4 regions of the Aliiglaciecola sp. LCG003 genome follow, and region 3 is predicted to be linked to each of the others. Evidence: predicted binding sites of a transcription regulator. Region 3 holds the regulator's gene; each other region holds the start of a gene.
The links. Region 3 encodes LexA, which represses DNA repair genes until DNA is damaged. Its sites were predicted from a motif close to TACTGTATNNNNATACAGTA; they were not measured.
Positions count from the first base shown of each region.

Region 1 (3,855 bases), 730 kb from region 3:
CAGCTTTATTGCCCATTTGGCCAGCCATTTTCTTCCCTTTGAAAACTTTACCAGGTGATTGGTTTTGACCAATCGAACCAGGAGCACGGTGAGACAAAGAGTTACCATGCGTATTACGTTGGTGACTAAAGTTCCAACGTTTAATCGCACCAGCAAAACCTTTACCTTTTGAAGTACCCGCGACATCAACTAATTGAGCATCAGCAAAAATTTCAACAGTGATTTCACTGCCAACTTCTATGCCTTCGCCTTCGTTGTCATCTAAACGGAACTCCCACAAACCACGGCCAGCTTCCACGCCAGCTTTAGCAAAATGACCTGCTGCAGCTTTATTAACGCGGTTCGCTTTTTTATCACCAGCGGTTACTTGTAGCGCACGATACCCATCTGTTTCCTCAGTACGTAACTGAGTTACACGGTTTGGGGTCGCTTCTATAACAGTCACAGGAATTGAAACACCATCTTCAGTGAAGATGCGAGTCATACCTACTTTACGACCGATAAGACCAATCGCCATTGTTAAAACCCTCTCTTGTTAGCCCAGGCTGATTTGAACATCAACACCGGCAGCCAAGTCCAATCTCATCAATGCATCAACTGTTTTATCAGTTGGTTCAATGATATCTACCAAACGCTTATGGGTACGGATTTCATACTGATCACGTGCATCTTTATTTACGTGAGGTGAAGTCAATACCGTGTAGCGTTCTTTGCGAGTAGGTAGTGGAATAGGACCGCTAACCTGAGCACCAGTACGTTTCGCAGTTTCAACGATTTCAGCCGTAGACTGATCGATCAACTTGTGATCAAACGCTTTCAAACGAATACGAATTCTTTGATTTGGCATCGATTAAGCTCCAACCGAAAGAACAAAAAAAACCATCCACACCAACCTATCATAAGGTGGGAGGATGCATGTAAACCGATGACCCCCAATTGGGGTCTTGTTCATATTTTCCGATGTTTGTATTAGCTTTAAAAGTTAATACGCTTTCCGGAAATCACTACCCTCATTAGGGCAAGTGGGCGCGAATTATACATGGGTGGTATCTTTATGCAAGTCTTAAGCGACTAAAAATTGGATAAATCATAATCAATGGGCTTTGCGGCGCGTCAGGGGGTGCTTTGAGCTGACTGACGTGAATTAAACCAAAAAACTGTACCATAGGACAGGTGTTTTTTGACTATTCTCATTCTAACCTTTTGATTATCTTCTATTGAAACTTTTGCATATAGATGATGAAAGTTATCCAACAGTGCGACCAGAGTTTAATAGTAGGTACTAACACTAATGGCTAAACAGCTATTAGCTTTTAAATCTAAATCAAAAGGAATTCGCAAATGCGAGAATTGAATGAAATGCAATTAGAAGAAGTAAATGGTGGGGTGGCACCTTTAGCTGTAGCACTTGGCGTAATAGGTTATGCACAAGCACTTTCAGCGGCCAGTAAAATTGGTCTTGGTATTGGTTATGGTATTTATGATGCAACCCATTAATCTAAAAGGACGCAACTATGCAAGTTATGACAGAAATTGAATTACACCATGTGTCAGGTGGCTTTGAACTAATTGATATTGGCTATGCTGTTGGTTATGGCGTTGGAAGTGTTATCCATGCCATTGGCAGTGCTAGTTATGGTTTCGGAGTTACTATTTACGAATGGACTCATTAAAAATAACTTCAAGGGGCCTTAGCCCCTTGCTTTAAATGGAGAAAGATATGGACCCTAAATTACATACGTTTATAAACTGGATGTTGTATATCCCAATTACCCTTGCCTTAATTCAGGTGCTTGGTAGCTGGATTGTTGATGGTACCGAGATACTCGGTCATCCAGTGTCACATAGTGCGATGTTATTGACCATTCTCGGTTTTTTATTCAACCAAAATGTGAAACCACGTGAGCCGGATGAAACGCAAACTGATTCTTAGGTTTTGTTAATGAATACACTCGGTTATAGTTACTACAATTATAAGTGAAACTGACGTAGTACATGGCAACTGAACTGGTTATTGAAGACACTCTACAGAAAATAGATAGCTTGCTTGAAGCGCACCCTTCTTTATTAGATGCGTATCAACAGCTCGAACCTATGATCTTGAATCTGTTTGAAGCGCAGCGCATGAGTATTTTTCAACGTCGCCGCCAACATCAAGACTTAGTTGCTCGCTTCAAGACCGGTAAAGAAACCCGTCAGATTAAAGTACCTATTAGTCCGCAGTCAATTGCAGGTTACGTGGCGCTGAGTCAAAAGCCTTTGCTTATTAGTGACCCGTATAATGCTCAGGAGCTCGCTGAAATACATCCTCGGCTGAAATTTGCCGACAAATTCGATAAAAACAGTTCTTTCAAAACTGACAACATCATTTGTGTGCCAATATTAAATGCTGGTGTGTTGATGGGCGTGATGCAGATAATCAATAAAAAGGTCGGTTCATTTGGCGATGCTGACCTAAGATTGGCCAATTCACTGGCTGAAATCATTGGCAACAAATTTCGTTATGAATTAGGCGGCACAAGCAATCCCTTTGACTACTTGATCCATCGCAACCTGATGTCAGAAAAGGATCTAAAGCAGTTTACTGAATCGAGTAAAGATTTGCGCCAACTCATTCAGCGGCTGACGTCAGAGGCCCGCATTCCAGAAGATGCCCTAGGCAATGCGTTGTCTGTCCATTATCAGGTACCTTATATAAGTTACTTACCTGAGAAATATCATGTACTACAAAGTGGTAGTAAGCTCAATCTATCCTATTTAAAGCGCAATCACGTTGCTGTGCTAGCTGATGCAAGTGAAAATCCAATTGTGTTAATGGCCGAACCTAATAATGCGGCACTATTAATGGAAATTGAAAGTGCGCTGGGCATTGATAGTTACGAGATTTCTGTGGCGTTGCCCAATCAAGTTCTGCAGTACTTAGGTGCAAGTGGCGGCGGCTCTGCACCAGGTGAAATGGATGAAATTCTAGATGAAATCGGTACCAGCTCAGAAGAGATGGATGATTCCGGAGAAGAGCTTTCAGATGATGCTCCAGCGGTTGTTCGCCTAGTAAGCCGAGTATTGCATGATGCTAAGCGGCTCAATGCGTCAGATATTCATGTTGATCCTGAAAAAAATGGTCCAACTCGGGTACGTATGCGTATTGACGGTGTCTGTCGGGACATCACCCAAGTGCCCGCGTCTCATCACAGTGCGGTGATTGCCCGTATTAAAATCATGTCGAATTTGAACATCGCTGAAAAACGGGTGCCGCAGGATGGTAAATTGGCCTTTCGTATGTCCGGCCAGTTAGTGGAAGTGAGGGTAGCAACGATTCCAACGGTGGCTGGCGAAGGGGTGGTGATGCGTATCCTAGCCTCAGGCGGCGCTCTGCCTATCGAAAAAATGAACATTGCACCACATAATATGGCGATGCTGCGGGAAATGATAAAAAAACCACACGGTATATTATTAGTAGTGGGGCCAACAGGTTCAGGTAAAACCACAACTTTGCATGCTATTTTAGGCTTTTTGAATACGCCAGATAAGAAAATATGGACAGCTGAAGATCCAGTAGAAATTACCCAGCCAGGACTACAACAGGTTCAGGTCGCGCCCAAAATCGGTTTTACCTTTGCCAATGCATTAAGGGCGTTTTTGCGGGCTGACCCAGATATTATTCTGATTGGTGAAATGCGTGACAAAGAAACTGCTCACGCAGGTATCGAAGCGTCGTTGACTGGTCACTTGGTGTTATCTACTTTGCACACCAACTCAGCTCCTGAAACCATTACTCGTTTATTGGATTTAGGCTTAGACCCAGTAAACTTCTCAGATGCCTGTGTCGGCATTATGGCCCAGCGATTGATTAGA
Region 1 is NZ_CP128185.1:605,892-609,746, reverse strand. Features, by position in the region: gene rplC (50S ribosomal protein L3) at 1-517, opposite strand, end outside; gene rpsJ (30S ribosomal protein S10) at 536-847, opposite strand; gene QR722_RS02570 (class IIb bacteriocin, lactobin A/cerein 7B family) at 1,342-1,497, shown strand; gene QR722_RS02565 (hypothetical protein) at 1,515-1,673, shown strand; gene QR722_RS02560 (hypothetical protein) at 1,721-1,933, shown strand; gene QR722_RS02555 (GspE/PulE family protein) at 1,996-3,855, shown strand, end outside.
Region 1: QR722_RS02570 (class IIb bacteriocin, lactobin A/cerein 7B family) is a predicted target of LexA. The motif match lies at 1,156-1,175, and genes of this name have one in related genera.

Region 2 (3,855 bases), 1.8 Mb from region 3:
TTGGTTAGCTTCCTCTAGCTCCTTAGTTCTTTCTTTAACTGAAATTTCGAGATGCTGCTGATGATTTTTGATCGCAATTTCATTCTTTGTCAAAATACTGAGTGTCGAATCCAGATCTCTACTGAGGCTTCCCAGTTCGTCATTTCGTGTTATGCGAAAAGAAACATCCCTTTTACCCTGACCGACTTTATGTGCTACATGGGCTAAAAAACGAATGGATGATGTTAGCCTTCGGGCCGTAAAGATCGCAAAGATGATACCTATAAAAATGGCAATAAGGGTATAACCAAGTCCATGCCAAGTAGCAACTTCTAAATTATCAACAATCTCTTTGCGACCAATCCCCACTCTGGCCCAACCAATTTGAGAATCATTTACAAAGACGGGGGCCGCAACATCTATAAGTATTGGATTCTCAGCTAATATTTGAATACCTGATTGCGCATTAAGCAATGTCAGACTGACGTCATCGGTTAAATATTTTCCGACTTTGTCTCGCTGAGTATAGCCTAGTACCTTATTATTCATATCGAGGAAAAGAGCATATTTCAATTTTGGAAAATCACTTTGAGAGGTGATGAGTTCTTCCATCCCCATATAATCATTGGAGAGTATCCAGTAGCTGCCATTGGCAGCGAACACTTTTGCTAATGCTATCGCTTCTTGTTTATTTTGCTCGGTTAAAAACAGTTTTTGCCGATTGACCAGATCAAAAATAAAGATAGTCATTAAAATGGCATGCACAAGAGTGATTCCCAGGATCAATTGTCTAGTTATTGATTTGCTAAAAAACTGATTTATCCAAGATAAAATTTTTATTGGGTTCTCACTTCTTTATTAAATATTTTAATAAAGTCACGAATTGACTGATAAGTATCATTATCCGCGCCCTCGAACCTAGACAATTCCATTCGCGCTAAAACATTTTTTCCTTCTTCAGTTTTGTGCAAGTTTATTAATAAGAACCTAACTTTTTGTACTAATTCTTCCGGTACACTAGGCAATACTACCAGAGCATTATTTAGCAATGGCTCTGTTTGCCATTTAATGAATAATTGGTCTGCGAGTTCCGGACGTTCTTTGATTAGCGCTTTCCAGGGAGGAGGCCAGGTTGCCGCGGCACTAGTTTGTCCTAAAAAAACACTCATTATTGATGATTCCTGTGAACCAACGTAACGGTTGTCCAATTCAGTCAAAACATTAACACCATTTTTTTGCAAGAAATATTGTGGCAACATAGTGGCCGCCAAGGCACTAGGGGCAGGATAACTAATCGACTTTCCTTTAAGATCAGTAATATTTTTAATATCACTGTCTCGTCTAACTAAAATAATACCTTTAAAGTTTTCATCATCACCCATTTTGGCAAAAACATTATATCCCCGGTCAATTGCATTGATAGTTTGGTAAGGATTTGGCAATGAGAAATCGAATTTATGCGTATATAATTTTTCGTTGTAAGATTCATAATTGCGCGAAGCCTCAAGCTTAAAATTGACTCCGTCGATATTTTTTGACAAATATTCCATTAAAGGTGAAAACACTTCAAACAGCAGTTGTGGATTGTGTAATGGATGTACTCCGAATACATATTGTGTATCTGCACTGACTGAGATATCCGAAAAGGTTGGCTTATAGATGGGTGTTGATTCAGGTTCACACCCTAGCAAAAGACTTGCTATTAGCAATAGCCCAGTATTTAGCAAGCATTTTTGAAAGTTCTTTAATGGTTGATTTAAAAAAATAAAAATCAAAATTTATTAAGCCTGTAAATGACGAAAAATACAAAAATGGTTGGATAAAATATAACAGATTATCCGCACTTCATATATTGTAGACTAAATAACTTACCTGTTTTCTATTAATAGACCATTAGCGGTTTGCCAGCAAACAATGGTGTCAGCATTAATTACTGCCAATTATATAAATCACAAAGACTCCAAACAAAACTCAATCCTATGAATTACAGCCTTATTTTTCCAGCCTCATCTAAGAGATGAGGTACAGCCATGCGCTACTCAAGCTTGGTGAATTACCATGACACCTATGTTAAAGAATTACTAACAATTACCAAGACATATATGTCTTGATAGTGCTTTCGAATCCTGTGCTGCCTTCTCGAAATAACAATGCAATGGTTAAATATTTAGTGACTAGAAAATAATACTGTATATAATAACAGTGTATGTTGAAGTTTATTCCTATTAAAGCCCATGCGGGCATCATCGGTTTTGAGTCTCCTGCAGCTGAATATACCCAGCTTGGACTTGATTTAGACCAACTCCTTATTGATCATCCATCCGCAACCTACATTGGTATTGCTGATGGTGAATCAATGAAAGGTGATGGTATTTTTTCAGGTGACTTACTGATCGTCGATCGTGCTCAGTCTATAAAAGATCAAGATGTAGTGGTCGCTAATCTCAATGGTGTGTTTGTCTGCAAAAAAATAGATAAGATACAAAGGTGTTTAGTGTCATCTAGTATTGGCTTCGCACCGTATTTTTTACGTGAAGGTGATGAGTTTCAAATCGAAGGCGTCGTTACACGCTCTGTAAGATTGCACCGTCCGTTTAAAAAGAGACTTTGATGTACGCGTTATGTGACGTGAACAGCATGTATGCCAGCTGTGAAAAAGTGTTTGACCCATCTATACGGAAAAAGCCTGTAGTTGTATTAACCAATAACGATGGTTGTATATGTGCTGCATGCGGTATTGCAAAAAGTCTGGGAATTGGCAAAAAGTTTGTGCCCTATTTTCAAATGAAAAAAGAGCTTAAAGCGGCTGGGGCGATAGTACGCTCTAGCAATTACGAGCTTTATGCCGATTTAAGTAAGCGACTCATGGACACCTGCGCTCGCTTTGCTCCTGAAATTAATGTTTATTCAATTGATGAGTGTTTTCTGTATTACGGCAAAAACAAATCTGCCCCACCCCAAGGATGGCAGGAACTTGCATCAAGTATAAGAAAAACGGTGTGGCGTGAGGTCAGATTACCCATAGGTATTGGCATGGGAGAAACCCCCACGCTGGCCAAGGCAGCAAATCATGCTTCAAAAAGAATCGATGGTTTTAGCGGTATAGCGGTTATTGATGATGATGCTAAGCGAAAGCTGATCCTTTCCCAAATGGCGGTAACTGATATTTGGGGAATTGGCCAGAGACTGGGCAGACGACTCAAGGTAATGGGAATCGATACTGCGCTGGATCTAGCCAATCAGGATCCAACAAAGATCAGAAAAGACTTTTCTATTTTAGTGGAAAGTACAGTTCGGGAGCTAAACGGCGAAGTTCGTCATAGCTGGGATGATGCCAGAGCTGCAAAAAAGGAAATATATAGCACCCGAAGCTTCGGGCAGCGTATTACAGAGCTTGAGCAACTGAAATTTGCCATCGCATCACACGCTGAAGTCGTAGCCGCAAAACTAAGAAAACAAAAAAGCTTAGCCAGTGCAATGACTATCTTTGCATCTAGCTCGCCCCATGATAATGACGGTTATTTTAGCGAGTCGTTTTTTCATCGATTCATGGTACCAACCAATGACACGTGCAATATCATCAGTGCAGCGCAAGCCGCAATTCCAAAACTTTTTCAACAGGGTGTACGCTATTATCGCTGTGGAGTGGGATTACTAGATTTGCATCGAGAACAACTTTTCCAGTACGACTTATTCAACCCATCGAAGGATAACCCCAAATTGATGACATGCATGGATAGTATCAACGCCAGATTCGGTCGATCAACAGTCCATGTTGCGGCAAAAGGGATTGAGCAAAAGTTTGCTATGCGCCGTGCATTCTTGTCACCCCAATACACCACAAAATGGGCAGATATTCCTAAAATCATTTGTTGA
Region 2 is NZ_CP128185.1:2,441,656-2,445,510, forward strand. Features, by position in the region: gene QR722_RS10510 (ATP-binding protein) at 1-744, opposite strand, end outside; gene QR722_RS10515 (phosphate/phosphite/phosphonate ABC transporter substrate-binding protein) at 816-1,754, opposite strand; gene QR722_RS10520 (S24 family peptidase) at 2,186-2,590, shown strand; gene QR722_RS10525 (Y-family DNA polymerase) at 2,590-3,855, shown strand.
Region 2: QR722_RS10520 (S24 family peptidase) is a predicted target of LexA. The motif match lies at 2,165-2,184, and genes of this name have one in related genera.

Region 3 (3,855 bases):
TGATGAACGCGAACCAAAGGTACAAAGTACCAATATCTTTATGGTTAGTAGTAAACAGCCAACGCTTTATGCCGCTTGGCGCATGATGATGATGGTCATCATGATGCAGGTCTTGTGTTGCAGTACTCATAATTAACCTCCTATTGACCCGTCATAACGGCGTTGATGTCTTTTGCTTGGATCATGTCACCCGTATTGTTACCCCAAGCATTTCGCTCATAAGTCACAACGGCGGCAATCTCACTCATTGTTAATTGTTTGCCAAACGCCTGCATAGCAGTGCCAGTTTTGCCATTTATAACAATGTCGATATGGGCAGGAATATCGTTCAGTGCCATTGCACTGCCAGCCAAAGCTGGGAATACACCTGGCAAACCACCACCGTTAGGCTGATGACAGGCTGCACAAGTGCGCATATAGACCTGCTCGCCAGTGGCCATCAATTCATCCATACTCATATTTAACGCTAGCAAACGTTGTTCTTCTTCTTTTGCTTTGCGTTGGGATTCTTGTTGTGCCGTGATCCAGGCTTGATATTCGGCGGGCTCTTTGGCAATAACGACGATTGGCATGAATCCGTGATCTTTACCGCATAGCTCTGCACATTGCCCACGGTAAATGCCGGCATGATTCACATTGGCCCAAGCTTCATTGATAAAACCAGGGTTGGCGTCTTTTTTGACGGCGAAATCCGGTACCCACCAAGAATGAATAACATCATCTGAGGTCACTAAAAAGCGGACTTTTTTACCGGTAGGAATAACCAAAGGTCTATCTACTTCCAATAAGTAGTTTTCACCTTTAGCAAAGCGATTGCTAATTTGTTCCGGTTGAGTGGCTAATGATGAGTAAAATTCTACGTCATCATCCATATATTTATAATGCCACTTCCACTGTGAACCTGTGACTAACACCGTCACATCTGCTGCACTGGCATCTTCCATGGCGATTAAAGTTTTTGCAGCAGGAAAGGCCATCACCACGAGGATAACGAATGGAATGATGGTCCAAGCAATTTCTACTTTTACGCTCTCATGAAAATGAGCAGGCTTAGCACCCCGTGATTTGCGGTGAAAAAACATGCTGTAAAACATCACACCGAACACAAGTACGGCAATAACAACACATATGCCAAACATCAACATGTGCAAGTCATAGACTTCAGCACTGATGTCTGTCACACCCTGTCGTAGATTCAGCTGGTATTGGTCAGCAGTCGAATTCGTTTCTGCTGAGGTAGCAAACGCAATGATACTGGTCAGTAAGACCGATGCGCCGGACCATGTCTTTTTCACTCAACACCTCCTGGTGATTTAAGCCTTTTCCAAGGGAGTAACGCACAGATAATATCCGCCAAAAACTCTAACGTGGTAAATGACTTGATTTATTTTTGTTATGAATCTGTTAATTGACGTATAAGAATTACTCAATCAGCCAATGGAGTCTAGTGTTTTTTGTTGTTATTAGAAACAACTGATTGATTTTTATCCAAAATAGGCTAAATGAAGTATTTTAAGTGATATTCACCTGCCAACCTGCAAAATAATATGCTGTTAGAATCATTGTGATTATTTTTTTTTGCCTGATGACGGTTTGGGGCGGGAATTGAAGTACATAAAAAGTAGTAAGTTATTCGTTGCTAAAGAGGGGAGCGAAAAGCAGCTAGAAATAGCCAATGGCTTTCACCAGTGGCTAATTGTTTTATCAAATACCTGGAAATTAACGAAGTGGCTATTTACATCCAGTCAGCGTTACGGATCACACCAACAGCAATGCCTTCAATATTGAACGGCTGTGATGCCAAGTCAACTTTGATGGTATTGAAATCGTCATTTTCCGCATGCAATAGTACTTCTCGCCCCCGTTTTTCAAGACGCTTTACCGTTACATCTTCGTCGACACGAGCGACTACCACCTGGCCATTGTGCACATCGGTTGTTCTATGTACGGCTAATAAATCACCGTCTAAAATACCGATATCTTTCATACTCATACCACTGACGCGCAGCAGGAAGTCGGCACTGGGTTTAAATAAATTAGGATCAACCTTGTAGTGACATTCTACATGTTCTTCAGCCAAGATCGGCTCACCCGCAGCAACGCGACCAATTAAAGGTAGGCCTAACTCTTCAGGCACATCATCTAGCGGCACATTTAACTTTATGCCCCGTGAGGTACCCGGTAATATTTCGATCACACCTTTTCTAGCCAAGGCTTTTAGATGTTCTTCTGCAGCATTAGCGGATTTGAAGCCTAATTCCCGGGCAATTTCAGCACGAGTAGGGGGCATGCCAGTTTCAGACATAGTTGTCTTGATGAGCTGGAGTATTTCTGCTTGTCTTGGAGTTAGTGGACGCATAAACAGCCTGTTATTCTATACAGTTCAACTGGTAGTATATACAGTTAATCTCATAAAACAAATCTAGTTGCCGTTATTATTTTTCCCGGGCTTTATAGTGGAATGATTTTCTATCTTCTTCAGACAATACATGTTCAAGCATCTTGGGGTCACAAGCACCAATCTGTATGAAGTTTTGTCGACCTTGGCGCAACGACATATGATTTGGTCCCGAGTAATTATCTTGCGCATTCACGTCAACGCCATCATCCTCCCAAAAACAGATGGGGCATATCAGGTAGCTTGCTCTTTGTGACAAGGTAAAATAGTCGCAACAAGGGCATTGCTCAACAAGATTAGTATTTTTTTTTGGTTCATACCAGTCTAACTCGTTCATACGCCTTCCCCTAGCAACGCTTTGTTATGTACTCTAGTCTGTTAACTCGCACCGCGTAATCAGTGCAAGCTATAACGTTACAGTTTACTGGGCAACTCTAATATAGACACACTTTTTTCGCTATATTACGATTACGAATTAACAGCTGTTAAGGAATACTTGCATTAAAAGCAGGTTAAAATTGCAGAATACGATTTAACCAACGAAAAATAGCATTCAGTAAAGATTATTTCTATCGAAACAACTACTCACACTATTTCCCGATTGTTATTCAGAAGGTTACTTTGTTACCACCCAAACTGCATGAATGATACCCGGAACATAAAACAGTATACAAAGCAGCACATTGATTAATAAATCTTTCCCGAAACCACTTTTTAGCAAAACAGCGATAGGCGGTAGAAGAATAGCCAAAATAATTAATACCAGTTTATTCATTTCCTGAGTCTCCAATATTTATTCTTTGTCACTACAATGCCGTATTTGAATCTTGTCGTCTAGATTGATAGAAAATAATTAATGAAAATAGCAGTTCAATCCCGCTACCTATAAAAGCACCGACAACAAACTTAGCCCCGAATAGAATACATAAAACACCACAGAGCATCAGCAGACCACCCAAGAACCAATAAAGCTTAGTTGCATATAAAGTCTGAAACGGCAGATAACGTACACCAATTATCAGCAACATAATCGGATAAAACCACTCCACTTGAAGCTTTGCTACATAGAAAGCGATAAACAAGCCCACAAACAAAATAATGGTGCTTTCCAACGCGAGTTTTCCTAAGGGATTATCAGGCAGATGCGCTCCTGGGCGCTTGAGTGCTTTTGACAATAGTATTGCGATTGGATGAATCAACATGCCAGCAAAAAAAAGAGTGTACATACTTGCTTGGTTGGACGACAACAGCGCGACTAAGCCGGCTATCCCCCAAATTATGCCAGAGGCAAAAACCCCCATAGAACCGCCAAAATAGGCGAAGTTCATATTTCCCTGTGCTTGATTGAAGTTCATCATTACTCCTTGTTTTGCCATCTATAAAACACTGAATTAAGGGTAAAGGCTATGGCTTATTATGTGTTCCACTAACAGGACGTTTGTGTTTAATGCATGTGC
Region 3 is NZ_CP128185.1:4,287,753-4,291,607, forward strand. Features, by position in the region: gene ctaD (cytochrome c oxidase subunit I) at 1-130, opposite strand, end outside; gene coxB (cytochrome c oxidase subunit II) at 141-1,295, opposite strand; gene lexA (transcriptional repressor LexA) at 1,736-2,359, opposite strand; gene QR722_RS18770 (CPCC family cysteine-rich protein) at 2,436-2,735, opposite strand; gene QR722_RS18775 (YqaE/Pmp3 family membrane protein) at 3,015-3,173, opposite strand; gene QR722_RS18780 (DUF7010 family protein) at 3,205-3,774, opposite strand.

Region 4 (3,855 bases), 880 kb from region 3:
AATTGGTCTGCAACTTTGGCAGGGTTTCAAAGGCATTGGATAAGCGTGAAAAATCTCGAGGTCGAGCGGAGCGCAATGCTAGCCTTGCTAATGCTCGTTCAACATCGCCAATATGCTTCAAGGTACTTTGTAGTTCAGTATAATCACTATTTAGCAATGCTTGAATGCGTTGCTGACGAACTGCTAATGCTTGATGATCACGCAGTGGCCGTTGAATCCATCGATTGAGCAGTCGACTGCCCATAGCAGTAGAGGTGCAATCTAAAATACTACTGAGGGTATTGTCAGTGCCTCCGGCTAAGTTGTGAGTAAGCTCAAGATTGCGTCTAGTTGCGGCGTCCATCATCACCGAATCACAATGATCTTCTAGTTGAATGCGGCGAATATGCGGCAAGGCTGCCCGTTGTGTGTCTTTAACATATTGCATCACGCAACCTGCGGCACATAATCCGAGTTTGGCGTTGTGAACCCCAAAGCCATTTAACTCTTTAGTGCCAAATTGTTGATTCAATTGATTTTGCGCGGTTTGCAAATCGAATTCCCATTCTGGGCGGCGACGCAATCCTGATTGATGTTCAATCAGATGGTGAAAATCAAATCCTTCAGGATAGAGTAACTCTGCTGGCCGACTGCGTTGTAACTCGGCCAATAACGACTCTTCGTCATCTAATTCGACAATGGCAAAGCGACCACTGGTAATATCTAGTGTGGCGTAGCCAAATTTAGTCTTATGGGAAAATACAGCTGCGAGCAAATTATCGCGCTTATCCTCTAACAGGGCTTCGTCTGTGACAGTGCCGGGTGTAACGATTCGCTGTACTTGACGTTCAACCGGACCTTTGCTAGCGGCTGGATCACCAATTTGTTCGCATAGTGCCACCGATTGGCCCATTTTCACTAGGCGGGCAAGGTAATTGTCAACCGCATGGTAAGGTACACCTGCCATAGGAATGGCGTTGCCGCCAGATTTTCCTCTGGCAGTAAGTGAAATATCTAGCAATTGGGCAGCTTTTTTGGCGTCATCAAAGAACAGTTCATAAAAATCACCCATTCGATAAAATAGTAAAATATCCGGATGATCGGCCTTAATACGTAAATATTGGCGCATCATCGGGGTGTGATTATCAAGTTCGGTTGGTTGAACGCTTTGATTCATAGAAACTTTGAGCTCTTTGTTGCAGTGTCTTAGGTCAGAATAAACGGGCTATTCAAAATAAGGCGGTGAATTTCAATAGGTGCATTATAAGAGCTACGCGGGGTTTTTCTAGCGCTACTGATGACAAATATCAGTAGTTTCTCTCAAAGGCACCTAAGCTGCGCAATCGCGGGGTTAATTTAGCGACTTATTAAGTATCGACTATCCCCTTGAATAGCATTGGCGATAAAAGGCATAATTAGCTTTTACTTTTCAAGGCCTGTGCTTATGTTTGCAGATAAGATTGAATCATTGGTCGTGCACTTGGCCACTAATTTGCTCAAGCAAAAATGGACAATTAGTTGTGCTGAATCTTGTACTGGGGGTGGGTTAGCTTTTGCTTTCACCAGTGTTGATGGCAGTTCCAATTGGTTTGAACGCTCTTTTGTGACTTATAGCAATCAAGCTAAACATGAGTTGTTGCAGGTAGAGCAGACTACCTTGGATACATTTGGTGCCGTGTCGCAACAGACTGTTGAACAAATGGCCCTAGGCTGCGCCAAAGTGAGTAAGGCAAATTTAGCGGTTTCAATCAGTGGTATCGCTGGGCCAAATGGCGGTAGCACCGAAAAGCCAGTGGGCTTGGTTTGGTTTGGCTTTTATTGCCAAGGCCAGATAACCAGCACCAGTCGAATCTTTACTGGAAATCGTCATCAGGTCAGAATGCAGGCAATCCAATTCGCCCTTGAGCAAAGTATATTAGTTTGTGAAGGTGAATGAATTCAGTGACTTTGCCTAGCAATGAAATTTATTTTGATAAAAAAACAAAACTGTACTTGTAACTGTATAATCATACAGTATACTTCTGTTCAACAACTATATTGATTGAAATCAGCCAGATCATTAACCATCGCTGATTCACCCATGCTTAATTCGAAGGATACTCCGATGGACGACAATAAATCTCGCGCACTATCAGCAGCTTTAGGACAGATTGAAAAACAATTTGGTAAAGGTGCCATCATGCGTCTGGGTGATAACCAGGCACTTGATATTGATGCAATCTCGACCGGCTCACTTACTATCGATATTGCCCTTGGTATAGGTGGATTGCCCTGTGGTCGTGTGGTTGAAATTTACGGTCCAGAATCATCGGGTAAAACAACATTAACGCTTCAAGCCATTGCTGAAGCACAGAAAATCGGTAAAACCTGTGCATTCGTCGATGCTGAGCATGCTTTGGATCCGATTTATGCTGCAAAGTTAGGGGTCAACATCGATGATTTATTGGTGTCTCAACCTGATACGGGTGAACAAGCCCTAGAAATTTGTGACATGTTAGTACGTTCGGGTGCGGTTGATGTTGTGGTGGTTGACTCGGTAGCTGCTCTTACACCAAAAGCAGAAATCGAAGGCGACATGGGGGATTCTCACGTTGGTCTACAAGCTCGCTTGATGTCTCAAGCATTGCGTAAATTAACAGGTAACATCAAACGTTCAAATACCTTGGTTATTTTCATTAACCAGATCCGGATGAAAATCGGCGTTATGTTTGGTTCACCTGAAACCACTACCGGTGGTAATGCGTTGAAATTCTATGCTTCAGTTCGATTGGATATCCGTCGTATCGGCGCCATCAAGGATGGTGATGAAGTCGTCGGCAACGAAACACGGGTCAAAGTGGTCAAGAATAAAGTTGCCCCCCCATTCAAACAAGCTGAATTCCAAATCATGTATGGACAGGGAATTTGCAAAGAAGCTGAGTTGATCGATTTGGGTGTGAAGCAAAAATTCGTCGAAAAAGCTGGTGCATGGTATAGCTACAACGGCGAACGTATTGGTCAAGGTAAGGCTAATGTTGTTAAATACTTGAAAGAGCATAAAGAAATGGCTGACGATATTGAAAAGCGTCTACGTGCAGAATTATTGTTGCCTAAAACGGTTAAGCCGGAAGATGCCGCCGCTACCGAAGAAGTGTTGTAAAATATTAAATTAAGCGCGTCTCCTAAGCGTGATATTCCCTGCTAAGACTGTTAGTGGGGCTTTTTGCGTTTAGGAGCAGAGCAACTCTACGGAAGCGTGTTAGTTAATTACTGACAGGACATTTTCGAAGTGGCTTATATCTCCAATCCTCCCAATCACTTGCTTTATTGACTTAAATCAAAGCTTTTCTAATGGTCTAAATTACTCTGTTAATTGAATTAGCGTATCAGCTATATAATAAGGGGTAAGTTATGAACCATGTGAGATGTTCTGTAAAATCTATTTTAATAAGTTTAACCACAGTTACGCTTTTGTCAGCATGCGCCTCATCACAAGGCCCCAACGAGTCGAGCGGTATGATTATCGGCGGTATTTTAGGCGGCGTACTTGGCCACCAAATTGGTGGGGGTCATGGCCAAACCGCTGCAACAGTGTTTGGGGCTATGATTGGAACCGCTATTGGAGGAAATGTCGGCCGTACTATGGATGAGGCCGATAGGTTGAAACTATCTCACTCACTTGAAACTGTTCGTACAGGTGTTTCCACCAGTTGGCGTAATCCAGATTCTGGAAATTACTACAAAGTAGTGCCAACAAAAACCTATGGGGGAGATGCTAAACCTTGCCGAGAATATCAAATTGAAGCAACAATTGGGGGCAAAAAGGAAGATATTTACGGAACCGCTTGTCGCCAAGAGGATGGCAGTTGGAAAGCAAAAAATTAATCTCTTTATATT
Region 4 is NZ_CP128185.1:3,404,683-3,408,537, reverse strand. Features, by position in the region: gene mutS (DNA mismatch repair protein MutS) at 1-1,111, opposite strand, end outside; gene QR722_RS14865 (CinA family protein) at 1,424-1,915, shown strand; gene recA (recombinase RecA) at 2,084-3,118, shown strand; gene QR722_RS14855 (RT0821/Lpp0805 family surface protein) at 3,370-3,843, shown strand.
Region 4: recA (recombinase RecA) is a predicted target of LexA. The motif match lies at 1,976-1,995, and genes of this name have one in related genera.